DNA from 4 places in the Thioalkalivibrio sp. ALMg9 genome. Region 3 is predicted to be linked to each of the others. Evidence: predicted binding sites of a transcription regulator. Region 3 holds the regulator's gene; each other region holds the start of a gene.
What was found. Region 3 encodes FliA, which starts transcription of late flagellar genes. Its sites were predicted from a motif close to GCTAAAGTTNNNNNNNNNNCNGCCGATA; they were not measured.

Region 1 (7,793 bases), 500 kb from region 3:
AGTGCCGCGATGACGGAGGCCAAGGAAAAGCTGGGTAAGGAACACTGGGCTGTCCGCTTCATCGTGCGCGTCGAGTACTATCGTTCACGCCTTGTTACGGGGCTGCTGAAACTCCTGCCATTCATAAAGTCCAGCACCATTCGCAAGCGACGTCAGGAGGAGCGCTCAAAGCGCGAAGACATGAACGAATAAACGGAAACCGCTCGACGGGTTGTGCTGTTATCTCGCTCATCCTTCTTGCTCCAGGACCAGGAAGAAGAGGACACCCATGTTGTTCCGATGGTCCGAACGTTCGACCCAACGGGCCGCTATCACTGCTCCGGCAGGGTTACGCCACGATTAAAGCGGACGCATCGCACGGAGGGTCGTCTACGAAGGTCGTCTACCGATTCCAGCGGCCGCACATGGACACGCCACGGGCACGGCGACAGGTACCCGCGGTACGGTCTACCCTCCTAAGACACCGCCCGGATGAATAACCCGCCCATGCCGTTTCCCGCGCAGAAGACCAAGATCGTTGCCACCATTGGGCCCGCGTCCGATTCACCAGAGACGCTGCGGCGCATGATGCTGGCCGGGCTCGATGTAGCTCGGCTGAATTTCTCGCACGGCGATGCCGCCTACCATGCCGAGTTGATCGGTCGCATCCGCGACGCCGCGCAGGCGAACAGCACCCGCGTCGCGATCCTCGGTGACCTTCCCGGTCCGAAGATGCGTATCGGCGAACTGGCGGAAGAGCCGATCGAACTGCACCCCGACCAGACCATCACCCTGACTACCGAGGACTGCATTGGCGATGCCTCGCGGGTCAGCGTGTCGTTCGCGAGCCTGCCGGAGGCGGTGCAGCCGGGCGATGCCCTGTTCCTGAACGATGGCTTCATCGAGCTGGAGGTGGTGACGGTCGAGCGCAGCGAAGTGATCTGCCGCGTACATACCGGCGGCGAACTGCGCTCGCGCAAGGGCCTGAATCTGCCGGGCATCGATCTCGGCATCCGCGCCTTCACCACGGAAGACCACCAATGGCTGCGGTTTGCAGCGGAACACGGCGTGGATGCGGTCAGCCAGAGCTTCGTAGTCGACGGCGACGACATCCTTGCGGTGCGCAAGGCGGCAGAAGCACTGGACTACGCCCCCTTCATCATCGCCAAGATCGAGCGCGCCGCCGCGCTGGAGCAGCTCGACAGCATCCTCGAAGCCGCCGACGGCATCATGGTAGCGCGCGGGGATCTCGGAGTGGAGATTCCGATCGCGCGCATTGCCCTCGCCCAGCGGCGCATCACCCGACGCGCCAACCGGCACAACCGCCCGGTGATCACCGCCACCCAGATGCTGGAGTCCATGGTCGCCTCGCGCCGCCCTACCCGCGCCGAGGCCACCGACGTCGCCAACGCCATCCTCGGCGGCACCGACTGCGTGATGCTTTCCGCCGAGTCGGCGATGGGGCTTTACCCGGTGGAGGCCGTGGCGATGCTGGCGGCCATTGCCCGCTCCATCGAACCGGAACGCGACGGCGGCATCAGCGCCGACGGCCCGGGCGACCCTGACGAGGCAGGTCTTGATCGAGCCGTCGACCTCATCGCGCGCAGCGTACTGCACACCGCGCAGCGGCGCCTGCCACGGGTCACCCTGGCGCCTACCGCCAGTGGGGCCACCGCCCGGCGCATCGCCCGCCTGCGCCTGCCCTGCTGGATCGCCGCCTTCACCCCGACCCCGGCCACCGCCCAGGGCCTGCAGTTTTCCTACGGTGTCCACCCCGTGGATGTCGCCGAGGACCGCGCCGACTGGAACGATTTCGCGCGCCAGTGGCTCACCGAGCACGGCATCGACGACGGCCTCGCCCTCCTCGTCCAGGGCCCCTCGGGGCCCCATCCGACCGGCAACCACCGCCTGGAACTGCTCGAACTCGACCGCCCCCGCCAGCAATACGCCAACGCACCGGAGCACCCCTGACCCACACCCCCGTGCGGTCGAAGACGGAAGAACACGACACCCGCCTCCTGGCCGAGCTGCAAGGTCAGGGAGATTCGGATAGCCCGTCAGTCCAGGGGCAGGATGCGCCGGCGGGGCGGTGGGGCATCCTGCAGCCTCTGCTGGTTCGCGTACTCGCGTTGCTTCTGCTCGAGGTAGGTCTCGCGGTCCAGCTCGCGTAGCTGGCGCGGGTATTCGTCGGTCAGGTCGAACCAGCGTTCCAGGCGGGCCAAAAGGAGCTCCTGAGCCGGCCGGTCGCGGACGTCGAGCCAGGCCTGCAGTGCAAGATAGAAACGCATGACGGTGCGCTCGATCATGCCTTCCAGGCCGCCGATGTATTGTGGCTCGCCGTTTTCGTAACCGACCACGGTGAAACCCACCCGCTCGCGTCCCCCGGTGGCGAGGTAGACGAGCGCGGCCAGCCGGGCAATCACCCCGAAGCGCAACGAATACTCGAGGTTGACGAGGGTCCCCGTGTCGTGCGGCACGACGTGGACGACAATGGAGTAATCCCGGGTTCCGTACGGCCCACGATCGCCCTCCAGCTCGATCAGCAGCCAGTCCTCACCCATCTGGGCCGACCGCCTGACGAGTTCCACACGCTCTGCATACTCCGCCTGCTCGTAACGCGCACGGCCCACGTACAGGTGCAGCAAGGCGTCCGCCCCCTCGCGGTAGACGCAGCTCTTGATGTTGATGTGCAGGACGGTGATTTCGCACCACGCCGAAAGCGCTTCCAGCTCACTGGCCACCAGCGCAAACGAATACGGCAGCCGGGCGTGCACCGCCCCCTCGACGACGCCGCCCTGCACAGTGGAGGTAACGGCAATCGGCTCGCCCAGCGGTGATTCGGCAATGGCGGCCAGCCAGTCTTCGGCGCCATCCGCATGCGCCAGTAGAGGGCTTCCGACAAGCAGAGCCAACCCGACAAGCGCGACGATGTGCAGTCGGCACCAGGATTGGTGGGCAAACGGAACGGCCGGCAGTCGAAGCATGGCAGCGCCCCTCCGTAGAATCACCCGGCCGGCGCCCATTGACGGTCATGACGGGGTCGGCCCCGGGTCAGGGCCCGAAACGGTGACCATTGAGGCGAAGTCGCCCCCACTCACCTCCTTAGATAGCCCATATCCGCGATCAGCACTGGCGAACATGCCCATGGATCATGTGTCTCCCTTGCTGGTCCAGCCGCGGAAACCTTCCCGGACGGAAAGGCAGCGTGCATACCCGAGGTCCCGCAGGAGCTCTGCGGCACGCAGGCTGCGGCGGCCGCTGTTGCACAGGCACAGCAGGATCTGGTCCTGGGTGACGTGGTGGCGGTTGATCAGGGAGATGAAGTGCTGGAAATCCCGCTCGTCCGGCTCGTCCGCATCCAGCAGTTCCTGTTCCTCCTCGGACAGCTCGCGACCCAGCAACTGCTTCAGGCGGAACAGGGGCACAGGGACGGCACCTTCTACCGCGCCTTCCAGCTCCAGTTCGAAGGGCTGACGGATATCCAGCAACACGGCCAGGCCGATATCGACCAGTTCGCGCGCCGCGTTCACGCTGATCTCCAGCTGCGGCTTGCTCGTTTCGTTCGCCATGCGTTCTCCTTTGATGTTCGCCTCTCTCTGAGGCCGCCTTCTCGGCTCCCGGTTCCCCCGCTTGCACCGCCCCATCCACAACCTCGACATTGGACATCAGAAACCCGGTCCGGGCTTCTGTCATGCATGGGGTTTCACGCTCTGTGAAGCGGCCCCACGACATTTCAGACGGCGGGTTCTATGCTCCATGGATACCTGCCGCCTGAAACGGCGCACTGATCAGCGTTAGGGGCAGCATGCCGAACGACCGCGATATCGACCTGAGCCGCCACCACGAACCCCGTGATTTCTCCGACCGCGTCGCACGGGGCTTTACCTCGCTGATGCGATTCTTCGCCGACACCTTCTTTGCCCGGCGCTACGGACACCGCGCCGTGGTCCTGGAGACGGTTGCGGGCGTCCCCGGCATGGTGGGCGCCACGCTGCAGCACCTGCGCTCGCTGCGGCGCATGGAGGATGACCACGGCTGGATCCGCACGCTGATGGACGAGGCCGAGAACGAGCGCATGCACCTGCTCACCTTCATTGAGATCACCTCGCCCAACTGGCTGGAGCGCTTCCTGATCATCCTGGCGCAGGGCTTCTTCTACACGTTGTTCTTTATGATCTACATCATCTCGTCGCGCACGGCGCACCGGATCGTAGGCTACTTTGAAGAGGAAGCGGTCGTCAGCTACACCGAGTACCTGGAGGAAGTGGAGTCCGGCGGGCTCGATAACGTCGCCGCGCCGGCACGCGCAATCCAGTACTGGAACCTTCCGGAAGATGCCCGCCTGTCCGATGTGATCCGCGCGGTACGCGCCGACGAGGCAGGCCACCGGGACGTTAACCACGGCTTCGCCGACCTGCTCGGCAAGAAAGACTGACCCGGGCGCTCTCCCGCGACCTGACGGGGCCGGTTTTCGGGCACTATCGTGTGGCCGTATGCGAACGACATGGAGACGGCCGTGAACGACGAGACAACCGGCGGGACCGAGGGCGCACTCCCCCTGCAGCGGCTGGCAGGATGGGGGCTGCGCGGTATCGCGGTCCTGACGGGCCTGGTCGGGCTACTGACATCGGTGACGCTCTGGACGCTGGCACAGGAAACGCCGCAGGTGCCCTGGCCGGTCGCATCCCTGGTGTTGCTGCAGGCCCTCTTTGCCGTTGCGGTGCTGGCCTGGGTCGTGCTCCTGTGGCGAAGGGCCCGCGCACTGGGCGCGCTGGAGACGCGGGACTATCCCGCCATCACCTGCGTTGTCGTCTGCACACGGCTGGTCGGCGAACTGCTGGCGATTGCCTTCGTGCTGCTCGCACTGGCGTTGTCGGTCATCTCCCTGACGGCGGTCGAGCCCTTTGCGGGCGTTGCGGTGGCCGCGTTCGGCCTTGAAGCCGAGCTGGTGGAACCGGCGAGCTGGGGACTGGCCATCCTGACGGCGATCCTGTGGCCCCTCGCCGGATTGTTCGCGGGCGGGATGGTCCTGTTCGGGGCCTACCTGTTCGCCGATGCCATGACAGCCATGCTGGAGTATGTGCGCGACGTGCGGCGCATCCGCGAAACCCTGTCGTCCGGACCGTCCGCGAGATGAAGTAGAACGCGAGACCTTCGCGACCTTCGGGGTCAAACCTTGCCTTTTGCTTCGTCAGTCGGCCCCGCAGAAAACGCCGCGGAACCCCCAGCAAATACACCGCCAACCGTGCAGGCCCGACACCCATTCGAACCGGCTGGCGGCGGACTCTAGCGGACGTCGCCACGGGTGACCCACCTCAAGGTTTGGCCGGCCAGGCCGTTTACTGTGGTCAAGGCCCGAGGTTGCGGGCTGCTCCCAATACTGGCCACACAAGGACCGCCCATGAATTTCCGCTCGCTCTCTGTTCGATCCAAGCTGGTCATCACCATCGTGGTACCCGTGGCCGCGCTCCTGCTGTTGGCGGCCCTGGCCGCACGCGGCACAGCCAACATCGAAGAGGGCGTGCAGAACATCTATCACGACCGCGTCGTGCCCCTGCAGCAGCTGAAGACCATCGCCGACAACTATGCGGTGCTGGTCATCGACGCGGTCAACAAGGCGGACGCCGGACGGATGACGGCGGAAGAGGCACTCGCCGACGTCCGTGAGGCACGAGAGGAGATCGCCGAGATCTGGGACGCCTACCTGGCCACGACCCTGACGCCCCGTGAGCAGGAACTGGCTGATGGTGCCCGCGGGTTGTTCCGCGCAGCCAACGCCCACCTGGACCGCCTGGAGGGGGCTCTGGGCGGGATGTCCGGCGATGTCCAGGGCGAGCTCGACGCCTTCAACGGTCCCCTGTACGACACCATCGATCCGATCAGCGACCAGATCACCCAGCTGGTCGACCTGCAGATCGATGTTGCCGGGACCGAGGCCGAGCGGGTATCGGCGTTCTACACCCAGGTTCTGGTGCGCAGCGGCGCGCTGATGCTGGTGGTCTTGATCATCGTCGTGGTCACCGGGGTGTGGACGTATCGCTCGGTGGCACTCCCGATCTCGCGGATGCGCGCGACACTCACGGAGATCGCCGAGCACCATGACCTCTCGCGCCGGGTCGACGTTCGCTCCGACGACGAGATCGGCGCCACTGCAGGCGCCCTGAACAGCATGCTCGACCAATTCCAGGACTCGATCCGCGAGTTGCGCACCCTGACGGATCAGATGGCCTCTGCCGCGGAACAGCTGTCCGCCGTCAGTACCCAGACCAACGGGAACATCGACCAGCAGCGCTCGCAGACCGAACAGGTCTCGACGGCGATGAACGAGATGGCCGCGACGGTGCAGGAGGTCGCGCGCAACGCCTCCGATGCCGCGTCCTCCAGCCAGGAAGCCGATCAGGAGTCCCGCGCGGGTGGCGAAGTGGTGCGCACGGTGGTCAGCGACATCGGACGCCTGTCGGGCGAAGTCGCGACCATCGAGGAATCCGTGCGCAACCTGGACGAGAAGGGGCAGCAGATTGGCTCGGTGCTCGACGTCATTCGCGGCATTGCCGAGCAGACCAACCTCCTGGCCCTGAATGCGGCCATCGAGGCCGCCCGCGCCGGCGAACAGGGACGCGGCTTCGCCGTGGTCGCCGACGAGGTGCGTACCCTCGCCTCGCGCACGCAGGACTCCACGGCGGATATCCAGGCGATGATCGAGTCGCTCCAGGCGGGTACCCGCAACGCCGTCACCGCGATGGGCCGCGGCCGCGAAATGGCCGAGGCCACCAGCAACGACGCCGAACGCGCCGGCCAGGCGCTGGAATCCATCGTCCAGGCAGTCGGTCGGATCAGCGACATGACCACGCAGATCGCCAGCGCGGCCGAAGAACAAAACGCGGTGGCCGAGGAGATCAACCGGAACATCTACGCCATCAATGACATCACCGGCGATACCGCCAACGGGGCCCGCCAGACGGCGACCGCCAGCCAGGAGGTCGCGGACATCGCCTCGCGTGTACGCGACCTGGCCTCCGCCTACCGCATTGGCTGACCCCCACTCCTACAGAGCACCGCGAGCTCGGCTTCGGCTTCGGCTCCGGCGTGCCGGCTTGCCAGGCGGGCGGCCACCGCTTTGCACGAAAGCATCCGAAGAAACGGATCCGTCAGGAGAAGCCACGCGCTCCGAACTTGCGATGCAAAAAATGGAGGCTCGTCAAGGGCCACCGGGAACTCGAGACCCCGGCCGCACTCCGAGCCTCAGTACCTCAGGTTGTTCGCGATGCTTCCACCTGCCGAAGGTGGATGAATTTCGGGGAGCCCGATAAACACGATCTAGACGCATTCTTTTGCATTTATGATCAGCATACGCTTATCTTCTGACGTTCCATTTTTCGAACCAATCAGGAGACTCCATGCGAGCCATCAAGACTCTAGCGGCTTCCGCCCTTCTCGCCCTCGCCGGTGCCGGTGCCGGCACAGTTGCGCAGGCGGATGAGCCCTCCAAGCTGTTCGTCAGCGTCACCTCGGCCGACGACCACACACAGTTCATGTCCATGGTGTTGGCCAACCAGAGCATGCGTCAGGGTCAGGAGATCCGCGTCCTGCTGTGCGGCCCCGCCGCTACGATGGCGACCGAAGATTTTGAGGGCGCCACCATGCAGCCGGCCGACCGGAACGCGCAGCAGCTGATGATGAACCTGCTCAACAACGGCGCCACCGTTGAGACCTGCGCCATCTTCCTGCCGAACACGGACTACACCGAGGCCGACCTGCTTGACGGCATCACCCCGGCCGACCCGGAAGAAGTCGGTGCCTATATGGCCGATCCG
Region 2 (7,793 bases), on a different contig from region 3:
CCGGACACGACCGCGGCCATGGTGAGCGAAGTCCTTGGGGATCAGGATGCGGAGGGAGATTGTCCCTTGCCGCCGGTTGACCCGGTGGCGGATCTGAAGGAGGTCCGAGCCTTTTCCCAGCGGGCGCGGCCCCTGGAGTGGGCGCTTCCCGCGTTGCTGCGGCAGTTGGCGGTGGCGCCGCCGGACGAGCCGGAAGGTCAGCTGCTCGAGGCGAGCCTGGCGCAGCCCATCGACTGGGACCGACTGGCACGCGAGCTGGAGGTTTCCGGGCGGCGCGGCGTCACCCGAAGGTTGCGTCGCGCCGCCCGGAACTGGCTGGAGGCCCGGAGCCTGTAACCCGCCCGGTCAGAGCCGGAACTGGGCCAGTGCCTGCTGGATCTCCTTCTCTACCTGCTTGAGCTCGTCGGAGGCGGCGCTGACGCGGTCGGCGGTATTAGCCGACTGATCCGCCTCGTCGGAGATCTGCACGATGTTGCGGTTGATGTCCTCGACTACCGTGCTCTGTTCGCGCGAGGCGACCGCGATCTGCTCGGTCATCTCCACGATCGTGGTCACCGACTGGCGGATCTGTTGCAGGGCACCGTTCACCTCGGAGGTGTGCTCCATGGTGGCCTCGGCCTCTTCCTGGCCGTGCTGCATGGCCTTCACCGCGCTGGTGGTGGCGGACTGCAGGCGCGCGATCATGGTCTCGATCTCGTCGGTGGATTCCTGCGTACGGGTCGCCAGCTTGCGTACCTCGTCGGCCACCACCGCGAAGCCGCGGCCGTGTTCACCGGCGCGGGCGGCCTCGATGGCCGCGTTCAGGGCCAGCAGGTTGGTCTGTTCGGCCACGCCGCGGATCACCTCGAGGATGGTCCCGATCTGCTTCGAGTCCTCGCCCAGCTTGGCCACGGTGTCGGCCGCCTGTTCGACCGTCCCGAGCAGCGAGGCCATGGACTCGATGTTCTTGCTCATCACCTCGGAGCCGTTGTTCACTGCATTCCCGGCCTCCTGGCCCGCCTGGGAGGTCGCATCGGTGTTGCGGGCGATCTCCTCGGCGCTGCTTTGCAGTTCGTTGATCGCGGTGGCGACGCGGTCGGTCTCGTCGCGCTGGCGCGAGACGGCCTCGCGGGCCTGGTAGGCCTCCTGGTTCAGGTTCTCGGTGGCGCGATTCAGCGTCTCGGTGCCGCCGCGGGCATTGCCGATGGCCTGGGCGATCTTGTCGGTGAAGCGGTTGAAGGCCCGGCCCAGCTGTGCGGTTTCGATCAGGCCGTTCTCGTCCAGGCGACGGCTCAGGTCGCCGTCGCCGTCCGCGATCTCCTCGAGTGCCGCGGTCGAGTGGGCCAGGGCGCGCCGGACCACCAGGATGATGAACACCGCGCCGGCCAAGCCCAGAATCACGCCAATCAGGGCCAGTACGCCCTGGGTGGTCTGGGTCGCGCGCATGTCGGCGGTCAGGGCGGCGGCGCTGCGCTCGGCGCGATTGGTAATCCGCTCGCTGAGTCCCTGCAGGTGGTCACGCGCCTCGATCAGCACGGGCCCGATCTCGGTACGGATCAGGTAGGCGTCTTGCAGCGCCTGTTCGCTGCCGTGGATCTCGATCAGGTCATCCAGCGCCGTGTTCTGGGTGTCCAGCGCCCCCTGAAAGTCCTCCAGCGCGATCTGCTGTTCGAAGTCCAGCTCGTCGAACTGGTCCATCAGCTGTGCGGTGATGTCGTTGGTGCGAGTCGCGAACAGTCGGACATTCTCGCGGAAGGCATCGTCACGGAAGGCGATAAAACCGCGCAGGTTCGAGGTGACCTGCACCACCGACATGCGCAGGTCATGCAGGGTGTCGAGACGATCCCAGGACCGCTGGAAGCGCGGGAGGCCCATCTCGGCGCTGATCATCATGTTGGTCTGCTGGGTCATCTCGCGGCTGGCAGGGTTGGCCCGGGCATTGGCGATTCCCAGCGCCGGCATGTTTTCGGCGGCGTTTTCGGCAACCTCGATCAGTCGGTCCTCGAAGCTGGCGAACTGGTTGACCAGGCGGCGGACCTCGGTTGCGCTGGCGGACAGTTCCTCGTCGGCAGCGATCACCGGGTTGTCGTTCAGGGCGCGGGTTGCGCCATCGAGGTCACGCATCGCGTTTTGCCACGCGTCGCGGTGGGACTGCTCCTCGCTCATCAGGTAGAACCCGAGAAACGCAGCGCTCTCCTGCAGCAATTGCTCGACGTCATTGACCCGGGCTACCGCCGGGTAGTCGGCCTGGGTGAGCTGTTCAACCCCTTGGCTGCCCGTACTCATCGCGCGCAGGGCCAGCAGGGAGTTGATGATCAGGATGGCGACCACCAGGCCAAAGCCGGCAATCAGTAGCCCCCGAATGGAGAGTTTGTCCAGCATGCGATGACTCCTTCTGGGCGCCTTGTGTCCGGCGCTTCACGAACCGGCCGCGGCCATTACGACCGCGGACTCGAAAGGTGGTGATTCAACCCCTGTTACGGCCGGCCGCGCTCAGAGTTGAGCCGGTTATTCAGGGAGTCGCCGGAGGATGACGTGCCGGGGCTCAGTCGGATTCCAGCTGTTCCCAGCGCTCGTAGCAGAGGGCCAGTTCAGACTCGACGGCTTCGAGCCGCGTCTGCAGTTCGCGCATGCGGTCACCGTCGCGCAGGGCATCCGGCTCGGTCATGGCCGTGGTCAGGCTTTGCTGTTCCTGTTCCAGGGCCTCGATCTGTGCCGGCAGGGCCTCCAGTTCGCGCGCGGTCTTGTAGGACCGTTTGCGTGGGGTCGCCGGTGCCGGCTCGGGTGCGGGCGCCGCGGGTTTGGCCGCGGGCTCGGCCTTCGCGGTCGCTCCGGACTCGCCCTCCAGCAGGCGCCGGGTGACCCGTTCGGGCAGGTCGGACCAGCCGCCGACGAACTCCTCGACCGCGCCATCGCCCGGCAGGACCAGAGTGGAGGTCGCGACGTTGTCGAGGAACGAGCGGTCGTGACTGACCACGATAACGGTGCCGGTGTACTCGATCAGCAGCTGCTCCAGCAGCTCCAGGGTCTCCACGTCGAGGTCGTTGGTCGGCTCGTCGAGCACCAGCAGGTTCGCCGGGCGCAGGAACAGCTTCGCCAGCAGGAGGCGGTTGCGCTCGCCCCCGGACAGCGCCGATACCGGCTGGCGGGCACGCGCGGGCGGGAACAGGAAGTCTTCCAGATAGGACAGGATGTGGCGGCTCTCGCCATTGACCATGACCCGGTCGCGGCCCTCGCCGACCGCATCCTGAACCGTGGTTGCCTCGTCCAGACGGGCACGGGCCTGATCGAAGTAGGCGATCTCCAGCTGGGTGCCCAGCTTGACGCTGCCTGCGAGCGGCTCCATCTGGCCCAGGAGTCCGCGCAGCAGGGTGGTCTTGCCGGCCCCGTTGGGTCCGACGATGCCCAGGGCATCCCCGCGCTGCAGCAGCAGGTTCACGTCGCGCACGATGGGGGTGTCGTAGCCGAAATCGGCGTGTTCCGCCTCGATCACCAGGCGTCCGGAGCGCTGCTCCGGACTCAGCTTCATCTTCACCTGGCCGCCGCGTTCCCGGCGTTCGGCACGCTTGCGACGCAATGCCTGAAGGGCCCGCACGCGGCCTTCGTTACGGGTGCGTCGCGCCTTGATGCCCTGGCGCACCCAGACCTCCTCCTGGGCCAGCTTGCGGTCGAACTCCGCGCGCTGGGTGGCCTCCGTTTCCAGCCTTTCGGCCTGGCGCTCGCGGAAGGCCTCGATGGATGGTGGGTGCTCGTACAGATGCCCGCGGTCCAGCTCCAGGATGCGCGTGGCTACGCTCTCCATGAACTGGCGATCATGGCTGATGAACACCACGGTCAGTCCGCTCTCGATCAGGAACTGCTCCAGCCAGCGGATCGCGGCCACGTCCAGGTGGTTGGTGGGCTCGTCGAGCAGCAGCAATTGCGGGCGTTGCACCAGCTCGCGCGCCAGCCACACCCGTCGCTTCAGCCCGCCCGACAGCGCGGCGAACTGCGCCTCGGGATCCAGGCTCAGGTGCGAAATCGTGGTCTCCACCCGGTTCTGCAGGCTCCAGCCGTCGATGGCGTCGAGTTTCGATTGCACCGGCCCCATCTTGTCCAGGGCGTCCATGTCACCCGATGCGGCGGCCTGGCTCAGGTGGTGGAAGCGTTCCAGCAACCGGCCGGCCTCGCCGAGGCCCTCGGCGACCACGTCAAAGACCGTCCCTTCGATTCCGGGCGGTAGTTCCTGGGTCAGGTAGGCGGTGGTCAGGCCATCCTGGCGGGTCAGTTCGCCGGAATCGGCCTGGGCTTCGCCGGTGATGACCTTGAGCAGGGTGGACTTGCCCTCGCCGTTGCGCCCGGCGATCGCGACGCGTTCGCCGGGCTCCAGGCTCATGTTGACGCCATCGAGCAGGGAGGCCATGCCGTAGGCCAGGTGGATGTTGCGCAGGGTGAGAAGTGCCATTCGAATTCCGGTCGCGAGCAAGTGTTGTTGCGGGCGTCAAGACTATCACCTTGGCGTGCCGTAGCGCGCACCGTGAGGCCTTTCAGGCTCGCCATCCCGGAGCGCGAATTGCGTTCTTTCTACTGCCAGCCGGGAGAGGCCGGGCCTGGTTCGCCATCTGGTGTTTACGGTGCTTTCGTCCGGCCGCCTGCCAGGCGCTGACTCGCCAGCGCGCCGCGAGGTACTTCTTTTCTCGTGCAAAGAAGTACCCAAGAAACACGCCCGACTGCCGCGACCCCGGCCCGCTGCGCGGGCCGGGGTTTCCCTCGCTCCGAGGCTTTTCGCGGGCGGCGCTGAACTCGCTGCGCCTTCGGCTCCGCTCAGACATCCAGCGCCTTGAATCCCGCGAAAAGCCTCTCCACTCGGCGCGACGACAACGGGGGGAAGGTCCAAACAACGGCCGTCCCGGCGATGTTGCTCATGGATGGAGGCTGGGTCTTCCGGCATCTTTGGCACGCTCGGCCTGCGGCCATGGCGTGCCGCGCCGGCGAAGCGGGCGCCGGGGGGCGTAGGATGCCGATAAGCGTAGCGAATCGCATCAGGGTGTCGCACGGCGTGGGGAGCGGTGCGTTTCGCTGCGCTCAACCGCACCCTACGGGACAGGGGCTGGCTGCTGGTGTCCGGATACCGTCTGTCTTGACCTTCTCCTCCCGTATGGAGCCCCTCGCGGAGGGCGTGATGGGCCGGGAGAAGGCGCTGGATGTCTGAGCGAAGCGCAGCGTAGCGAGTTCAGCGCCGCCGGCCCAGCGCGTCCGGAGCGAGGTTCCCGGGCGGAATCCGGGGGCCCTTCTTTGGGTGCTTTCTTGGGCAAGCAAGAAAGTACCTCGGGGCGCGCTGGCGAGTCAGCGCCTGGCAGGCGGTCGGACGAAGGCACCGTAAACACCAGATGCCGAACCAGGACTAGCCACAACCAGGCAGGCGGTGGACCGACACCACCATAAAGACCGGATGATGAACCGTGCTTAGGCTAGTGAGCGGGGACGAGGCGGGCGTCAGGCTTCGCCCATGAGCCAGGCGCTCACGGCGCCGGCGAGGCTCATCAGCGCGAGCACGAAGATGGCGACTTCGGTGCCGGCCAGCTGGGCCAGCAGGCCGAACAGGCCGCCGATCAGTAGCAGGCCGCCGATGACGGTGTTGCTGACGGCGGTGAACGCGGCGCGCGTTTCCTGGGTTGCCATGTCGACCAGGTACGTCTTGCGGCCCAGACGCACGCCGGCATGGCTGACCCCGAGCAGGAAAAACAGGGTCGCATAGACCCAGCCGCCGGGAACCAGCGCATGGTCGGTGCCGACGGGCGCGAGCCAGACGCTCAGGGCGACCGCGATGCCGAGGCCGGCTGCAAGGAGTCCCGAGAGGATCAGGACCCAGCGGGCGGAGCGGTCGGATAGCCGGCCCCAGACCGGGGCGCTGACGGCCGAGGCCAGGCCGCTGGCGAGGATCAGCAGGCCCAGGGTGCCCAGATCACCGGCGGTCGCGTCCTCCGCGAGCAGGACGTAGAAGGGCAGTGCCAGGGCCGTGCTCATCAGCAGCGCGCGGGTCAGGACGAAGTGACCGAAGGCGCGGTCGGTCCACAGCAGGCGCATCGACTTGATGGCTTCGGTGACGGCGTTGCCGCCACCCTCGGTGGCACCCGGATCCTCGCGCAGCCGGGTGAAGGTCGCGGCGGCGACCCACCAGGCCCCGGCCGAGGCGGCCAGCAGGGCCACGAACACGCCAATGCCGGCCTCTTCCAGGTTCGCGAGAGTGAGGTAGATGCCCAGCCCCAGGGTGAAGAACCCGGCCAGCGACGCGGCGTAGCCCATCACCGTGCCGCGGCGATGCTTGGCGATGGTCTTGCCCAGCACATCCTTGGCCGCGACCGAGTTGATCCCGCGCGAAAGCGCAAAGACCACCAGTAGCCCGAGAATGGCCCAGCCGGCGGCTGCACCCTCCATGGTCAGCGCGACCACGGCCATGCCGGCCACCGCGAGCCCGGAGAGCAGGCTGCCGAGGATCCAGAAGCCCTTGCGGATGGCCCGCCGCCGGATGGCGGCGGCCACGAACAACTGCGGCAGCAGCGAGCCGGACTCGCGGATCGGGACCAGGAAGCCGGCGAAGGCGGCCGGGGCCCCCAGGGCGCCCAATAGCCAGGCGAGGACCAGGCGGGCCGAGGCCAGCTCGTCGCCGATCTTGCTCAGGGTGTTGGAGACCAGGTGGACGAAAAAGTTAGTCGGCTGGGCGTTGCAGGCGTTTTCCGGGATGTCCTTGCAGACGCGGGCGTCCTCGTCCCCGGCGATGGTCTCGTACAGGGAGATCAGCGGGCGCGGCAGCTTGTCCGGGTCATGTTCGGCCATGGAGTCCTTCCGTTGCGGTGCCCCCCGGTCATTGCGAGGAGCCGAAGGCGACGTGGCAACCTCCCGAAGTTGGCAACGCGCCAGGTCCCGGTGGCTCCGGTGGGAGATTGCCGCGTCGCTGCGCTCCTCGCAATGACGGCGGCTGACTAACGCCGTCCGGCCAAGGGGTCGCTCGGATCGACGCTGTCGCGGAACGGCTTGCGCCGGTCGAGGTTGGTCAGCTGATAAACGTTGCCCAGCCAGTTGTTGATCACCGCCAGGGCGGTGTCGTGCCAGGTGTTGTCCAGGCGGTCCAGCAGCAGCGCCTCGGGCAGCGCTGGGATCTCGGTGCAGTGCTCCAGCGCGGCCTCGACCTGCTCGCGATGCTCGCCGAGGATCGCGGCGGCCTGCGGCATCAGGTAGTTCTCCGGTAGCGGCGGGTAGGCGTCGCGTTCGCCCTGGATGTAGCGCACGACCTCGCGCTTGTATTCCTTGAGCAGGCTGATGGAGTCGTACTCCGGGTGGCCCTGGAAGAAGACCATGCGGAAGCCGTCCGGCGAGGCACCCAGGTGGATCCCGGACTGCTCGCTCTCCACCAGTACGCGCAGGCCGTGGCGTTCGAATTGCTCGCGCGAGACATCGTTGTAGCGCGAGTGCGGCACATCGAAGCGGGTGTTGACGCCGGTGACCAGCGGGTGCCCGCGGTCCACCACCCGGTGCGGGAACACGCCCCACAGCTTCTCGCCCATGTGCACGCGGCGCTCGCCGTAGCGTGCCTGCAGCACGGCGTGGGTGGCGAGGCAGGAGCAAAGCGTCGAGGTCACGTTTTCCCAGGCCCAGTCCACCACCTCGGCCAGCGGCTCCCAGAATGGCTCCAGTGCCAGGTCCGGCTGGGTGACGTTGGCCCCGGTGATGATCAGCGCGTCGAGACCCTCTTTCTTCAGGTCCTCGAAGTCCTCGTAGTACTGCTTGATGTGATCGCGCCCCTTCGGCCCGCGCTTGAGCTGCGGCAGGGTGAA
Region 3 (7,793 bases):
CAGTTGCAGCCCCTTGCGGGCAAAGCCGTCGGTCTCCTCGTCGGCCAGCGTCTCCAGGCCTAGCAGGCCTTCCTTGCGCGCGACATGCGACCACTCGACGATCTGCTCGACCGTCGCGCGATTGTCGACCTTCGGTGGCTTGAAGGCCCACGGCAGGATGCGCATACCGTGCATGAAGACCGACAGCCGTGCCTGCACCAGGGTCGCCCCCAGGGTCCCCAGCACCACGATCAGGAAGGCCGCGGCATTCCACAGCGCACCCAGGCCACTGCCCTTGGCAATGCTGCCGCCGAGAACCGCCACCAGCCCCAGGGTAATCCCGATGAGGCTCAGGATATCCATGTCAGCAGAACCCCTTCACCAGTGCGGGCCCGATTTCGGGCAGCGGGTACACATGATCGGACAGGCCGGCCTCGGCCACTGCCGCCGGCATCCCGTACACCACGCAGGTCGCCGCATCCTGCGACCACACCTGCGCGCCGGCGCCCTTCAGCGCCCGCGTGCCTTCGCGGCCATCGGCGCCCATGCCGGTGAGGATCACGGCAAGCACCTGCCCGCGCAGCGCCTCCACGGCGGAACCGAAGGCCGCATCCACGCTCGGCTTGTAGATGGTGCCCAGGGAGCTCTCCGCGATTCGCACATGCGTCTGGCTGCCGCGCTCCAGCGTTGTCTGCATCCCGCCCGGGGCCAGCAGCGCCACGCCCGGCTTCAGCACATCACCGTCCTTCGCCTGACGCACCTCGATATTGCACATGGCGTTCAGACGTTCGGCGAAGGCCGGGGTAAAACTGGCGGGCATGTGTTGCACCAGCAGGATCGGCAGCGGGAAATTCGCCGGGAGCGGCTTCAGCACCTCCTGCAGCGCCACTGGACCGCCGGTGGAGGTACCAATCAGTACCGCGCGCAACTGCCGTAACGGCGTCGGCGGCCGGGAACTGGCAACCGCCGGAGCCGGCTTGCGCGCATCGGCCGCGGCCTGACGGTCGGTCTCTTCGCGGCGCGCGGACGGCCGGGCCTCCCGCGCAGGCGTGGTCGTGCCCGGGGCACTGACAGAGCGCGCCCGGCTGCGTGACAACGAGCGCACGCGGCGCCGAAGCAGCATGCGCGCGCTGTCCTCGTCCCCCGCCATGTCGCTGAAGCGCTTGGGAAGGAAGTCCACCGCCCCGGCCTCCAACGCATCCAGGGTCGCCTGGGCTCCCTCGGTCGTGAGACTGGAGAACATCAGGATCGGAAGCGGGCGCTCGGCCATGATCTTGCGCACCGCAGTGATGCCGTCCATCACCGGCATCTCGATATCCATGGTCACGACATCGGGATCGAGGTCCCGGACCTTGGCGATCGCCTGCTCGCCATTCTCGGCCGAACCTACGACCTCAATGCCGGAATCGGAATCCAGGATCTCGGCGATACGCCGACGAAAGAACCCCGAATCGTCAACTACCAGAACCCTGATCGGCATCCTCAGCCCTCGCTCGAGCGCGACGCGCGGCGCGGTCGACCGGACATTTGCAGTTGCCGCATCAGGATGGTCACCAGGTCGGAGACGTCGAGGATCAGGGCGATGCCCCCATCCCCGGTGATCGTCGCTCCCGCCAGGCCCTTCACGCCTTGCAGATTCTGGCCGAGCGGCTTGATGACCACCTCTTCCTGCCCCACGAGATCATCCACCACCAGTCCTACCTTGCGGTCGGCCGTATGGACCACCACTACGTGGGCATCCTTGCGCACCTCGGGCTCGTGCCCAGGCTTCAGCCAGCGCTTGAGGTAATGGACTGGCAGGGCGTGCTTGCGCACCATGATGACTTCCTGATCATCCACGTAATTCGTCTTGGTCAAATCCAGATCCAGGATCTCGGAGACCGAGGCCAGCGGGATCGCAAAACGCCGGCCGTCCAGAATCACCATCAGGGCGGGCAGGATCGCCAGGGTCAGGGGCAGCTTCACCCGCAGCGTGGTCCCTACGCCGATCTCGGAATCAATCTCGATGGTGCCATTGAGCTGCGAGATCTTGGTCTTGACGACGTCCATGCCAACCCCGCGGCCGGAGACGTCCGAGATCTCGGTCTTGGTGGAGAATCCGGCCATGAAGATCACGTTGAAGGCCTCGCGATCGGTCATCCGTTCGGCCATCGCGGGCTCCATCAGCCCCTTCTCCACCACCTTGCGCCGCAGGGCCTGTGGGTCCATGCCACCGCCGTCGTCCTTGATCAGCAGTGCGATGTGATCGCCCTCCTGGGCCGCGCCGAGCACGACCGTACCCTTGCGCGGCTTGCCCGCCGCCTCGCGCACATCGGGCGTCTCGATGCCATGGTCCACAGCATTCCGCACCAGATGCACCAGCGGATCGGACAGGGCCTCGACCAGATTCTTGTCGAGGTCGGTTTCCTCGCCGAAGATCTCCAGCTCGATCTCCTTGCCCAGATTCCGCGACAGATCGCGGATCACTCGAGGGAAGCGATTGAAGACCTTCTTCACCGGCTGCATGCGGGTCTTCATCACCGAGGTCTGCAGGTCGGAGGTCACCAGTGCCAGCGAACTGATCGCCTTGCCCAGTTCGTCGTCGACATGCTGCGAACGCAGCATGCTCAGCCGGTTTCGTACCAGAACCAGCTCGCCCACCAGGTTCATGATCTCGTCCAGGCGCTCGGTATCCACACGCACGGAGGTCTCGCCCTGCGGAGCCGAGCGCCCACCGGCCTCGGCCCCGCCGGCGCGGGCACTACCGCCGCCCTGCCCACCGGCGGCCGCCGGTTCCGGCGTTACCGCTTTTTCCGGCTCGGGCGCCACGGCCGCGGGCTCGGTCGGCAGTGGATCCGCAGGGTCGTCCGCAGCCGGTTCGGGCATTGCCGGACCTCCGCCCTTGGCCTGCAACTCGTCCAGCAAATTCTCGAACTCGTCGTCGCTGATCAGATCACCGCCCGAGTCTTCGCTGGCCCCGGCGTCGCCCGGCACGGCCGCGTCCACGGGTGCCGGGGCCCCGTCACCATGCAACGTATCCAGCAGGGCCTCGAACTCGTCGTCCGTGATCTCCTCCCCGCCGCCCACCATGGCGTCGCCGGGGGCCGAGGCCTGTGGCTCGGGGACGGGCTCCGGTTCAGGCGCGGGCGGCGCCCCGGCGGTATCTCCGGCGACGTCTTCGTTTTTTGCCATGCGCCGCAGGTCCTCGACCACCGCGGCATCGGCGGGGGTCGGGTCCACTCCGGAGCGCAGATCCCCGAACATGACGTTCAGGGAGTCCAGCACGCGGAGCATGGTGTCCATCAGATGGCTATCGGCACGGCGTTCGCCGTTGCGCAGCAGATTGAAGACGTCCTCGGCGTGATGACACACCGTCACCAGCGCATCCAGGCTCAAGAACCCGGCGCCCCCCTTGATGGTGTGGAAGCTTCGAAAGACCGCATTCAACAGATCCCGGTCGTCCGGGTTCTGTTCCAGGTCGATGAGTTGCTCGTTGAGCCCCTCCAGCAGTTCCCCGGCCTCGATCAGGAAGTCCTGAAGGATTTCGTCATTGGGGTCGATGGCCATTCAGTCTCTCCGGTCCCGTGGCGCCAGTCGTATGGGGGGCACTGCTAGAAGCCCAGGCTTGATAGCAGATCGTCCACCTCGTCCTGTCCTTGAACGACATCTGCGCTGGAATCTTGAGTCTTTGGCACACTGGGGCCGTGACCCTTGCGGTCCGCCTCGCGGTCTTCTTCGCCACGTTCCAGAGACGCTTCGGCCGCTTCGACCTGCTCCATGCGCCCGCTGGAGAGCCGAATCAGGGTAACGAGGTTCTCTTCGAGGTCAGTCACCAACTGGATCACCCGGCGAATCACCTGGCCGGTAATGTCCTGATAACTTTGCGCCATCAGCACCTCGGAGAGCAGCCGCCGCAACTCCTCGGCGTCCTCGCCCGCCTGCCCGAAGAAGCTGTCCAGCTCACGCGCGAAATCGCGGAATTCGTCCACCGAGAGCTGCCGGTTGCGAAACCGCGTCCATTTGGCGGTCAAGTCGGCCGCCTGCTGGCTGAACGACTCGGCGATCGGCAGGCTCGACTCGATGGCGCCCATCGTGGCGTGCGCGGCCTGCTCGGTCATGGTGACCACGTAGTTCAGGCGTTCCTTCGCATCCGGGATCTCCGCCTGCGTCAGCTCCACCAGACGCGAGTCCCCACGGAAACTCTGCAAGGCCTCGTGAAGGTCGCGCGTCAGCTTGCCCAGTTCATCGAAGAGCTCGCGGTCGTAAGGACGCGCAAGATCCTGCACCAGCGCGCGCGCCGCCGCGTCGTCGCCCGCCTCGAGCGTCTGCACCAGTTGTCGGGCCAGCTCGAGCTGGCCGTCGCGTGGGGGGTGTTCCTGTTCAGTCATGAGGAGCCTCTTGCTGGTACGGCGCCGAAGGAGCCGGGTCACGCCCACCCGCGCAAGCGAGACGGACGTCGTCCGTATTCACCACCGGGCGATCCTTAGCCCTGTGCTTCAATACGTTCGAAGATCTTGTCGATCTTTTCCTTCAGCGTTTCGGCGGTAAACGGCTTGACCACATAACCGTTCACACCCGCCTCCGCGGCCTCCACGATCTGGTCGCGCTTGGCCTCGGCCGTCACCATCAGCACCGGCATCGACTTCAGGTTGGCATCCGCCCGGACGGCCTTCAGCAGGTCGATGCCCGGCATGTTGGGCATGTTCCAGTCGGTAATCAGGAAGTCGAAATCACCATTTTGCAGCATCGGCAGCGCGGTGCTGCCGTCGTCGGCTTCCTGCGTATTATTGAAGCCAAGATCGCGCAAGAGGTTCTTGATAATGCGCCGCATCGTGGAAAAATCGTCCACGATGAGAATTTTCATTCCCTTGTCCACACGTCACTCCGGGATTCGTAAGGTGAGTTTTAGAATAACTGCAAAGCCGCGCCGTCTTCGAGCCACGACCCCATGCGCGCGCGCAGCCGAATGACCGCCTGGCTGCGAATCTGGCTCACGCGCGACTCGGTCACGCCCAGAACAGCCCCGATCTCGCGCAGATTCAGTTCTTCGGTGTAATACAGCGAAAGCACCAGGCGTTCGCGTTCAGGCAGATCCCCAAGGGCCTCGGCCAACTCCTCGCGAAACTCGCCAGCCTCAAGGCTACGCGACGGCGAGACTTCCTGCCCCTCGATCACGCGATCGGCCCCGTCATCCCCGCCACCCAGATCGTCCAGTGCAAACAGATGGGCCCCGGCGTGGTCCTTGAGCATGTCGTAATAGTCATCGATAGGCACGTCCAGCTCGGCCGCCACCTCGCTCCCACGCGCCGCACGCCCCTCGCGGGCCTCGACACTCTGGATCGCGGCGGCAATACGCCGGCTGTTGCGATGCACCGAACGTGGCGTCCAGTCACTGCGACGCAACTCGTCGATCATCGCACCGCGGATGCGGATTCCGGCGTAGGTGGCAAAGGTCGCCCCCTGCCCGCCCTCGAACTGCCGCGCCGCCTCCAGCAGACCGATCATGCCGGCCTGGATCAGGTCATCGACCTGGACCGAGGCCGGTAGACGGGCCATCAGGTGGTGCGCAATGCGATGCACCAGTTCAACGTGATCGGCAATCAGCTTCTCGTGTCCACCGGTCGCGGTGGACGTCGCCTGGTAGCCGGAAAGTCGATTACGCGTCGTCATCATGCGCTCTGCAGCATTCGTTCCACGAAGAACCCGACGCCCCCGTGGTCACCCCCACCGACTGGCCAGCGATCCACCGTGTGTGCCAGGTCGGCAAACGCCTTGCCGGCCGGACTGCCGGGATACTGCTGAACCACCGGCGCCCTTTTCTGCACGGCCTTGCGCAGATGTTCGTCCATGGGGATATAGCCGGCCAGGTCCAGGACCACCTCCGGCAGGTACTTGCCGCAGACGGTATTGAGTTTCTGCATCAGCCGCTCCGCCCCCTCGCGTCCGCTGACCATGTTCGTGACCATGCGGAAACGCCGCAGCCCGTGGTCACGATGCAGCACCTTGATCAGGGCATAGGCATCGGTAATCGAAGCCGGCTCGTCGCAGACCACCACCAGGGTCTCCTGTACCGCCCGGCAGAACGAAGTCACCGACTCCTGCAGGCCCGCAGCGGTATCCACGATCAGGACATCCAGCGGCTTGCGGTAGGCGCTGAAGGCATGGATCAGCCCTGCGTGCTCCGCCGGCGTGAGGTTCGCCATCGCCGCGATACCGGAGGCCGACGGGACCACCTTCACCCCGTCCGGCCCCTGGACCAGGACATCGTCCAGGCTGTCCACCGCGCCGGTCACCAGGTCGTGCAGGGTGCGCTCCGGGCGCATCCCGAGCAACAGGTCCACGTTGGCCAGGCCCAGATCCGCATCGAACAGCATCACCTCGCGGCCCAACCGGGCCAGGCCGACCGCCAGATTGACCGACACGTTGGTCTTCCCGACCCCGCCCTTGCCCGACGCGACCGCAATGACCTTCAACGGCTTGTTAGTGCGTGGCATAACGCCCCTTTCCAACCGGCTGAATCAGTTCCAGTGTGGCCGGCTCGGTCCCCTGCGCCGGGCGCAGAGGCGAGCGCGAGCGTCGCGGCGGTTCCATTTCGGCCAGCCGTTCGGCGGCCCAGGTCTCGCGGGCATTGCCACCCGCCCGCGCACCCTCGGCATCGTCGTCCAGTGCCAGGCGGGTCAGATACCCCGTATCAACCCGGTGAAAATCCTCGGCGATGCGCTGGCCATCGCTCACGAACCCAAGTCCCAGGTGCTGGTCCAGCAACACCGACAGGACCTCGCCCAGCTGTTCTGCCTCGTCCAGCTTGGTCAGCACCAGCGCCGAGGGATCCGCCTTGCGAAACGCCTCCAGCACCCGCCGCAACGTACTGCCCTGGGTCGTGGCCGACACGACCAACCAGCTCTCGGCGCGGATATCCGGCGGCAGATGCGCGAACAGGGACTCCTCCTCCACCGCGCGCGGCGCCTGCCCAGCGGTATCCACCAGGATCAGGTGGCCATCGTCCACGCGCCGCGCCAGATCGCGCAGTTCGCGCGCATTCTGCAACACGCGCACCGAAATCCCCGCCATCTGCGCAAAGGCTTGCAACTGCCGTGTGGCACCGATGCGCTGGCTATCGAGGGTCACCAGCGTAACCGAATCCGGTCCCATCCGACGGATCTGGCGCAACGCGATCCGTGCCAGCGTGGTGGTCTTGCCGACACCGGTCGGACCCACCATCGCCAGCAGCCCACCCTCGTCCAGGATCGCCGGGCGATGCGTGGCAATCGCGCCCGAAAGCCGCGCGCGGAGACGCTCCCAAGCCTGCTCGGGGGAGCTGTCATCGAGGATGCTGCCCGCCAGGCTGCGCGCCAGCGATTCACTAAAGCCGCGGTCGATCAGGCGGACCTTGCATTCTGCCGCCAGCGGATGACGGGCGGCCCAGCGGGCCTCGTCACTCTCCGCATACTGACGCGTCATCAGGCTTCGCAGGTCACGCAACTCCTGGCGCATCGCGGTGAGCTCGGGGTCGGCCGGCCAGGCAGGCGCCGCCGAATTCGGGGCACGGTCGGCGGTACGCGCCTCGCGGGCCGGCTTTGCAGCCTCCGGCTCGCGCACCGGCTCCGAGGACTCGCCATCCTCCAGGGCGGCGACCACCTCCAACCAGCCATCCACCCGGCGACTGGAGAGGATCACGGCATCCTCTCCCTGTTGTTCGCGCACCTGACGCATGGCGTCGCGCATGTCCCGGGCCCGATATCGTCTGACATTCATGCTTTGATCTCCTGCGCCGCTCGCGCGGCGGAACCCCTATGTCTCATGCGGACTGCTTCGCCGTTTCTTCCTGACCGACC
Region 4 (7,793 bases), on a different contig from region 3:
GCGACACGCTGCATTGCCGTCGGCAGGTCGGCGAACGCATCCTCGCCACTGATCAGGGCATCCAGCGCCGGATCGGTCAGCAGCGACAGCGCCAGCGCCAGGCGGCGGCGATAGTCCCAGCGCGCCGCGCGCTCCGGCGGGATGCGTCCGACCTGCGAGCTGCGCAACGTCAGCCGCCGCGAGTGAAAGGCCTCGCCCAGCGGCGCCGGCACCGGCTGATCGCCGTACCAGCTCATCTCCACCACCCGGGCCTCGACCCCGGCGAGCGCCAGCGCCTGCTCCAGCCCGGCCGGGTTGCCGCTGGCATGCACGACCCCGTCCAGGCCCTGCAGGTCCGGATTCGCTTGCGCCGCGTCCGGGGTGCAAAGGCTCAATCCCAGCCGGACCGCCACAGCCTCGCGCTGGGGGTTGGGGTCGATCAACGTCACCTCGGTGCCAGGGATCGCCCGCAGCAGCCAGGCCACCAGCAGCCCGACCACCCCCGCCCCGATTACGGCGATGCGATCCCCCGGACCGGAGTGCGCATCCCAGACCGCGTTGATCGCCGTCTCCATGTTGGCCGCCAGCACCGCGCGCTCCGCGGGCACCGCATCCGGGATCGGGACCACCGCGGCCGCGGGAACGACGTAGGCGCTCTGGTGCGGATACAGACAGAACACCCGCTGCCCCAGCGGCACACCCCCTTCGCCCCCCGCCTCGACCGTTCCGACGCTGATGTATCCGTACTTGACCGGCCCGGGGAACTCGCCCGCCTGGAACGGCGCGCGCATCGCCTGATGCTGGCTCGCGGGGACCCGGCCATGAAAGACCAGCGCCTCGGTCCCGCGACTGATCGCGGAAAACTGCGTGCGCACCCGCACCTCCCCCGACACCGGCTCCGCCAGTGCCTCCGGACGCAGTTCGCCCGTGCCGGGACGGACGACCCAGAAGGCCTGTTCGGGAGCCGGCGTGTTCACCGGAGGCACTGCAAGGTCAGCATGCAAGGCGGCGTCATCATCCGCGCAGTGTGGGCGAAGCGCATTCCAAGCGGCAACTCCCGGCGCGCGGCGTGGTCGCAAGGCAAGGCCCCGGAGACCTCCCACGGAGGGCTACAATCCCCCCATGGAATCATCCACCGCCAAACGTCGCTCCGCGGCACGGATACGGACCGGTCTCCGCGTCTGGGCGGCCGACGGGCTCGTCGCCGGCCTGCTGGGCCTGGTCGTCACGGCGGCGCTGATGCTGCACGCCGAACTGGGACCGCACGCAATCCTCGGCTTTGTCGTGCTCTGGTTCATGCTCGGCGCCCTGCTCGCCACCACCACCCCCCCGGACGGACTGGCCCGGGACGGGCGTGGCCCCGGCCCGGCCAACCGGGTCACGCTCCTGCGCGCCGCCCTGACTGCACCCCTGGGGGCCCTGGTATTCGTCCCCCCTGCCACGGGTGACCCATTGCTGGCCCTCTGGGTGATTGCGCTGGCGGGCCTGGCCCTGCTGCTGGACGGGCTCGACGGGGCCGTCGCGCGGCGAACCGACAGCGCCACCGCATTCGGGGCCCGCTTCGACATGGAACTGGACGCAGCGATGATCCTGGCTTTGTCCGTGCTCGCCTGGCAGATGACCGCAGTCGGCCCCTGGGTGATCCTGATCGGGCTGATGCGCTATGCCTTCGTGCTGGCCGCCCGCCCCTGGCCCTGGCTGGCCGGGGCGCTGCCACCCAGCCGCCGCCGCCAGACCGTCTGTGTGCTGCAGGCCGTGGTGCTGCTTCTGGTGCTGATCCCCGGCCTGCCCGCCATTGCCGCCATCACCATCGCCCTGGCCGGGCTACTGGCCCTCGGCCTGTCCTTTGCCGTGGATATCCACTGGCTGTACCGCCACCGACCGGAGGTGTGTCATGACTGACGCCCGCAACCACCGCTTTTCCAGCCGCCTGCGCTCCGCGCTCCTGACCTGCCTGCTGACCGCGACCTTCGCCCTGCCCGCTGCCGCCCTGGCCGATGCCGACCGCTGGGTCATCGACCCCGACCACTTCGCAGTCGGTTTCCTGGTCGATCACGCCGGCTACGCCAAGGTCATGGGCATGTTCCTGGAGGCCGAGGGCGAGTTCACCTTCGACCCGGACTCGGGCGAGCTGGAGGGCGGCTTCTTCGTCATCAAGACCGACAGCGTGTTCACCAACCACGCCGAACGCGACGACCATCTGCGCAACGAGGACTTCCTGCACGTCGAGGAATACCCGGAGATGCGCTTCACCGCCACGCACTACCAGCCCACCGGCGACAACACCGGGCGCCTGAGTGGCGGTCTCGAGCTGCTGGGCGAGACCCGCACCATCCATCTCGACGTGACCATCAACAAGGTCGGGCGCTACCCGTTCCCGCTGGGTGGCCTGTTCGGCCGCCCGTACGTGCTGGGGGCGTCGATGCGTGGCAGCTTCGATCGTTCCGATTTCGGCATGACCTACGGCCTGACCCGCGACATCGTTGGCGACGAGGTCGAACTGATGATCGAGTTCGAGGCGCAGCGGCAGTAACGGACGGCCGTCTGAAAGGATTCACCACGAAGCACACGAAGAGACGAAGGAAACACCGGGGCGTGTAACCACAGAGGGCACCCAAGACACGGAGCGTGGCAGGCTCCTGGCCTGCCGCGCAGGGCGCGACGGCTCTGGACGGAAGACCGCGTGATCGCGGGGTACGGGGGCATCCGGACGCAGCGGATCCGACACCCGGGACTAGAACACTTCCGCGTCATCCCGGCCGTAGCGCAGAGCCGGGATCTCCAGCCCATGACACCCACGCCGCCGCGCACCCCCGCGAGATCCCGGATCACCGCTTCGCGGTTTCCGGGACGACGCGGGTCGAGATCGCTCCCGAGTGCGATTCGATGGCAAAACGAAAAGGCCCCGGGCAGTAACGCGCCGGGGCCTTGCAGGGCGAAAGGACTGGGGGGGCGTCAGGCGGTCATGTTGATGTTGGTGCCCACGTTTGCCGGCAGACCCTGTGTGGCGGCCTGCATCTCGCCAATGTCGGGCAGTGCCTCCAGCATCGACTGAGCGGCCATCTCCTGCGACTCCATCGCCTTCTTCTGCAGGGCCACATCTTTCTGCATGGCCAGCTGCTGCTGGCTTTGCTGGGTGGCCATTGCGGCAATCGCGCTTGCGTCCATCCTGGTACTCCCGAACTCTGAATGTACAGGCCCGCCTGCGCTCAGGACGACGGACCTGCCCCCGGTGACGGCCGCATCCCGCAAGACTTGAGCCTCCATGCACGATTTTTTCGCACGCGGGAGAATTTTCAACGCACAACCTCACGACGACCATCAGCACCGGAACTCTCGTCGCCGATCCTTCCCCTTCTTCCCGCCTGCGTGCCCTTCGTGGTGAACAAGGTCCTCGACCTTCAATCAGTCTTCCCGGCGTTGTATCCGGCAGGACCTTCGGGCGCATGGCAGACCCGCGCGGCAAAGCGCCGCATCACGCCGCGGGCCACGCGATCCTCGGGGTCGATACAGAACCCGGCCTGTTCCACCGCGGCCTCGGTGTCGCGATTCGGATGGCAACCGCCGGTGACGCAGGTCCAGGCCGGCTGCACCCGGTCCTGCGCCCGTCCCAGCAGCGGGCGGGTGTGGCGCACATGCTCCAGCATGCGCAACGCGCCGCCGTCCGCCAGCACCCGGCGCACCTCGCCCAGGGCCCGCGGCGGGTCCTGGACGCTGCAGAAAACCAGGCCGGAGACCACGCTATCGAACACCCCATCCGCAAATGGCAGCGCCTCGGCCTTCGCCACCACCAGCGGGACCGCCGGCGCACGGCGTCGCGCCCTCCGCAGCGCGGCCAGGTCCGGATCCATGCCGATCACTTGCGTCGGATCCGCGTACAGCGGCAGATCGCGCCCGGTCCCGCACCCGACCTCCAGCACCCGGCCTTCGGCGCCCTCCACCAGGCGCCGCCGCCAGCGGCGCAGCCCCAGAAGATCGGCACCAGCCATCAGGCCGTCATACAGCCAGGGGATCTGTTCAAGACCGCGCATCGCGACTCCGTGGGTGCCAGGGGGAGAAATGTGACGCATGCCACATTCTTGCGGCGGGTGGCAGGAACCTGTTTCCACAGTCCCTGTCCACTTATACAAGTTGCGGAAATCATCGGCTCGTGGCAACGGCAGCCGGTGATCCGCCGTTCGGACGCAAACCCTCCATCACACGGGTGTCCGAATGATCTTTGGCCCGGCGTCTTCGCCGGGCCATTTTTTTGCGTGGCCGCTCCGACCGGTACAGGCTGACGCGTTCGCGCCAGCACAGCGTCTCCCTCAGTTGCCGGTACGGCCGATCAGATTGAGGAATTCGCGCCGGGTGCGCCCGTCCTCGCGGAAGGCGCCCAGCATCACCGAGGTCGCCATCGAGGAGTGCTGCTTCTCCACCCCGCGCATGGTCATGCACATGTGCTTGGCATCCACCACCACGCCAACCCCCTTGGCCCCCGTCACCTGCATCAGCGCCTCGGCAATCTCGCGGGTCAGGCTCTCCTGGATCTGCAGCCGCGCGGCGAACATGTCCACGATGCGGGCAATCTTCGACAGGCCGATCACCTTGCCATCCGGCAGGTAGGCGACATGCACCTTGCCGATAATCGGCAGCAGGTGATGCTCGCACAGGGAGTACAGCTCGATATCGCGCAGCAGGACCATCTCGTCGTTATCGGACGAGAACAGCGCATCATTCACGATGGTGTCCAGGTCCTGCTGGTAGCCACGCGTCAGATACTGCATCGCCTTGGCCGCGCGCATCGGCGTGTCCCGCAGGCCCTCGCGTTGCGGATTCTCGCCGAGCCCGGCGAGAATCTCGCGGTAGTGCTCGGCGAGTTGTTCCGGGGCGGCCAGCGGCTGGCCCGAGGCAGGGGTGGCCGTCGGCTCGTCGGCCATGCGGGCATCTGCGTTCATCGATGGTTCCTTGTTCTCGTTCATTCTCGCGTTCTTCCTCTTTCCTGCTCAGGCCGCGATGGTGACCGCGAGGCCGGAGGCCAGGGCCAGCATCGCGCCCACGGTCAGCACCAGGCGCAGACCGAGATAGCCACGGGGCAACGCCCGCCGCTGCAGGCTCAGCCGGTCCACCCACCACACCCCAAGAAACAGCACGGCCAACGTCATCAAGGCCTGCGGCAGCGGCTGCAGCACCGCCAGCCAGGCCAGGACGGACGGCACCACCGCCCACACCGGCGCCGAGAGCGGACCCACCCGGTGCTGCCGATCCGCCAGATAGATTCCCCAGTGGACCGCCCCCAGGAACGACAGGATCACCGCACCATAGAGCGCCAGGGCCTCCAGCGCGAAAACCTGCCATTCGGGCTGGGCCATCCAGGCGCCGATGCCGAAGAACGCGAAGGGTAGCAGCCCGGCATACCCGAGCACCTGCAATGCAGGTGCCGGGGTATCCGGGCGCGCACCCTCGCCGCGCGCCTGCAGGGCCCGGTGGCCCAGGTACTCGCGCAGTTCAGGGAGGCCGCCGATCACCCCTTCGCGCGTCACAAACAGCGGCAGCACCGCGGCGCCGGTGGCCTGTTGCAACGCATGGAACTGCTCGCGGTTATGGGCCGAACCCATGCCCCACTCCAGCCGCTGCCAGCGCCCCGGGGCCGTCGCCTTCAGAAGCGCCTCGGCATCCCGGAAATCCGACAGCCCGGAGGTGATGCCCACGATCTCGTGGGTCGTCAGTGCATCGCGCACCTCTGCTGGCCACTCGGGGGCGCCCGCTTGCGCCTGGTTATCTGTGTTCACGATCCGCGTCTCCCGCTGCACCTGTTTCGCGGTATACCGCCCTCCTATTGGAAGCCGGGGAACTTTTTACCGCCACCATTTACAAAGATTGTACAGTTATTGTATAAGATGTACATCGCCCTGCGGCCCGGAGATCCACCACCATGCAACGCTCGCGCATCGCCGTCATCGGCGGAGGCATCGCCGGCCTGTCCGCCGCCTGGATTCTGCAGACCCGGCACCAGGTCCAACTGTTCGAAGCGGAACCGGAGCTCGGCGGCCATGCCCATACGGTGGAGGTACCCGATCCGCAGGGCCACACGGCCATCGATACCGGCTTCGTGGTCTACAACGAGCGCAACTACCCCCTGCTCACCCGCCTGTTCACGGAACTCGACGTCCCCACCCAGGATACGGACATGTCCTTCGGCTATTCGCGCCAGCCCGCGGGCGTCGAGTATGCCGGCTCCGATCTGAACACCCTGTTCGCGCAGCGCCGCAACCTGGTGCGCCCGGCTTTCCTGCGCATGGCGAGCGATATCCTGCGCTTCAACCGCCTGGGCAAGGGCCTGTTCGAGCGTGGCGAAAGCCCGGAGGGCACGCTCGGCGCGTTCCTCGCCCGACACCGACTGGGCCGCGGCTTCGCCGAGGACTACCTGCTGCCGATGGCGGCCGCGATCTGGTCCTGTCCGCCCGAGGAGATCCGCGAGTTCCCGGCCGCCAGTTTCCTGCAGTTCTTCCACAACCACGGCCTGCTGGATCTGCGTGATCGCCCGCAGTGGCGCACGGTGGTCGGCGGCAGCCGCGAGTACGTCCAGCGGCTCGCGGAGCGCCTGGAACCCGGCAGCGTGATTCACCAACCGGTGCGCGCAGTGATCCCCGATGCCGACCGGTGGCGGGTCCTGACCCACGATCAGGCAGCGGGGTTCGACGCGGTCGTGTTCGCCTGCCACGCCAACACCGCGCGCTGGCTGCTGAACAAGGCCGACCCGGCGCGCGAGCGTCTGCTCGCCGCCTGCCGCTTCCAGCCCAACCGCGCGGTACTGCACACCGACCCGGCGCTGATGCCCCGCTCACGACGCGTGTGGTCCTCCTGGAACTATCTCTCCGGGCGCTCCACCCAGGCGCGCGACAGCGTGTCGGTCTCCTACTGGATGAACCGCCTGCATCGCCTGGAACGGCGCCAGGACTACATCATCAGCCTGAACCCCTGGCGCGAGCCGCACCCGAACACCGTGCTCGGCGAACAGCACTGGGAACACCCGGTCATGGACACCGCGGCAGAGAAGGCGCGCCAGCGCCTCGCGGCCACCCAGGGCGAGAACAACCTGTACTTCGCCGGTGCGTGGATGGGCTACGGCTTCCACGAGGACGGGCTGCGCTCGGCGGTCGCCGTCGGCCAGGTCCTGGGCATCCAACCGCCGTGGTCGTACCCGGCGCAGCCCGCGGACGCCCCCGCTCACCCCGGGCGCGAACCGGAACCCGCGATCCATGGCGGCGGGACGGTACCGGTCCACGCGCCGGCCGCGCAATCCCGGAGCGCGTGAATGGACGCCGCCCTGGTCCATGGCACGGTGCTGCACCAGCGGTTCTTTCCGCAGCAGTATCGCTTTCGCTACCCGGTAACCAGCGCGCTGTTCGATATCGATCGCCTGGCGGAGACCACCCGGCACTGCCGTCTGTTCTCGCTGAATCGCTTCAACCTCTTCAGCCTGCGTACCCGGGACCACGGCCCGCGCGACGGTCGCGCCTGGCGCCCGTGGATCGAGGCCCACCTGGCCGAGCACGCCATCGACCTGGCCGGCGGCCCGATCCACCTGCTGACCATGCCGCGCGTCCTCGGCCATGCCTTCAACCCGCTCAGTGTCTGGTACGCCCGGCATGCCGACGGCGACCTGCGCGCCATCCTGCTGGAGGTGCGCAATACCTTCGGCGAGCACCACCACTACCTGCTGCACGAGAACGGCGCCCCCATGGCCCTCCCCGTGCGCCAGGAAAAGAACAAGGCCTTCCACGTCTCACCGTTCATCGACATGCACGCGCGCTACGCCTTCACCCTGACGC

Region 1: F792_RS0109210 (methyl-accepting chemotaxis protein) is a predicted target of FliA. The motif match lies at 5,293-5,320, and genes of this name have one in related genera.
Region 2: F792_RS0108740 (methyl-accepting chemotaxis protein) is a predicted target of FliA. The motif match lies at 2,457-2,484, and genes of this name have one in related genera.
Region 4: F792_RS0104375 (putative motility protein) is a predicted target of FliA. The motif match lies at 3,213-3,240, and genes of this name have one in related genera.

Annotation. Positions count from the first base shown of each region.
Region 1 covers NZ_AQYC01000009.1:6,651-14,443, reverse strand. The annotation lists gene F792_RS0109240 (ion transporter) at 1-192, shown strand, start outside; gene pyk (pyruvate kinase) at 487-1,950, shown strand; gene F792_RS0109230 (hypothetical protein) at 2,037-2,963, opposite strand; gene F792_RS0109225 (rhodanese-like domain-containing protein) at 3,129-3,548, opposite strand; gene F792_RS0109220 (alternative oxidase) at 3,785-4,414, shown strand; gene F792_RS0109215 (hypothetical protein) at 4,484-5,116, shown strand; gene F792_RS0109210 (methyl-accepting chemotaxis protein) at 5,381-7,015, shown strand; gene F792_RS0109205 (DsrE family protein) at 7,377-7,793, shown strand, end outside.
Region 2 covers NZ_AQYC01000008.1:696,275-704,067, reverse strand. The annotation lists gene F792_RS0108745 (GNAT family N-acetyltransferase) at 1-336, shown strand, start outside; gene F792_RS0108740 (methyl-accepting chemotaxis protein) at 346-2,361, opposite strand; gene F792_RS0108735 (ATP-binding cassette domain-containing protein) at 2,525-4,423, opposite strand; gene F792_RS15105 (hypothetical protein) at 4,934-5,170, shown strand; gene F792_RS0108725 (MFS transporter) at 5,455-6,795, opposite strand; gene F792_RS0108720 (homoserine O-succinyltransferase) at 6,942-7,793, opposite strand, start outside.
Region 3 covers NZ_AQYC01000009.1:509,045-516,837, reverse strand. The annotation lists gene F792_RS0111530 (flagellar motor protein) at 1-342, opposite strand, end outside; gene F792_RS0111525 (chemotaxis response regulator protein-glutamate methylesterase) at 344-1,459, opposite strand; gene F792_RS0111520 (chemotaxis protein CheA) at 1,462-3,525, opposite strand; gene F792_RS0111515 (protein phosphatase CheZ) at 3,570-4,346, opposite strand; gene cheY (chemotaxis response regulator CheY) at 4,442-4,822, opposite strand; gene F792_RS0111505 (RNA polymerase sigma factor FliA) at 4,864-5,631, opposite strand; gene F792_RS0111500 (MinD/ParA family protein) at 5,628-6,452, opposite strand; gene flhF (flagellar biosynthesis protein FlhF) at 6,439-7,683, opposite strand; gene flhA (flagellar biosynthesis protein FlhA) at 7,757-7,793, opposite strand, start outside.
Region 4 covers NZ_AQYC01000007.1:163,279-171,071, reverse strand. The annotation lists gene F792_RS0104390 (zinc-binding alcohol dehydrogenase) at 1-965, opposite strand, end outside; gene F792_RS0104385 (CDP-alcohol phosphatidyltransferase family protein) at 1,102-1,881, shown strand; gene F792_RS0104380 (YceI family protein) at 1,874-2,512, shown strand; gene F792_RS0104375 (putative motility protein) at 2,935-3,147, opposite strand; gene F792_RS0104370 (class I SAM-dependent methyltransferase) at 3,381-4,010, opposite strand; gene folE (GTP cyclohydrolase I FolE) at 4,287-4,940, opposite strand; gene F792_RS0104360 (DUF3429 family protein) at 4,965-5,771, opposite strand; gene F792_RS0104355 (NAD(P)/FAD-dependent oxidoreductase) at 5,894-7,276, shown strand; gene F792_RS0104350 (DUF1365 domain-containing protein) at 7,277-7,793, shown strand, end outside.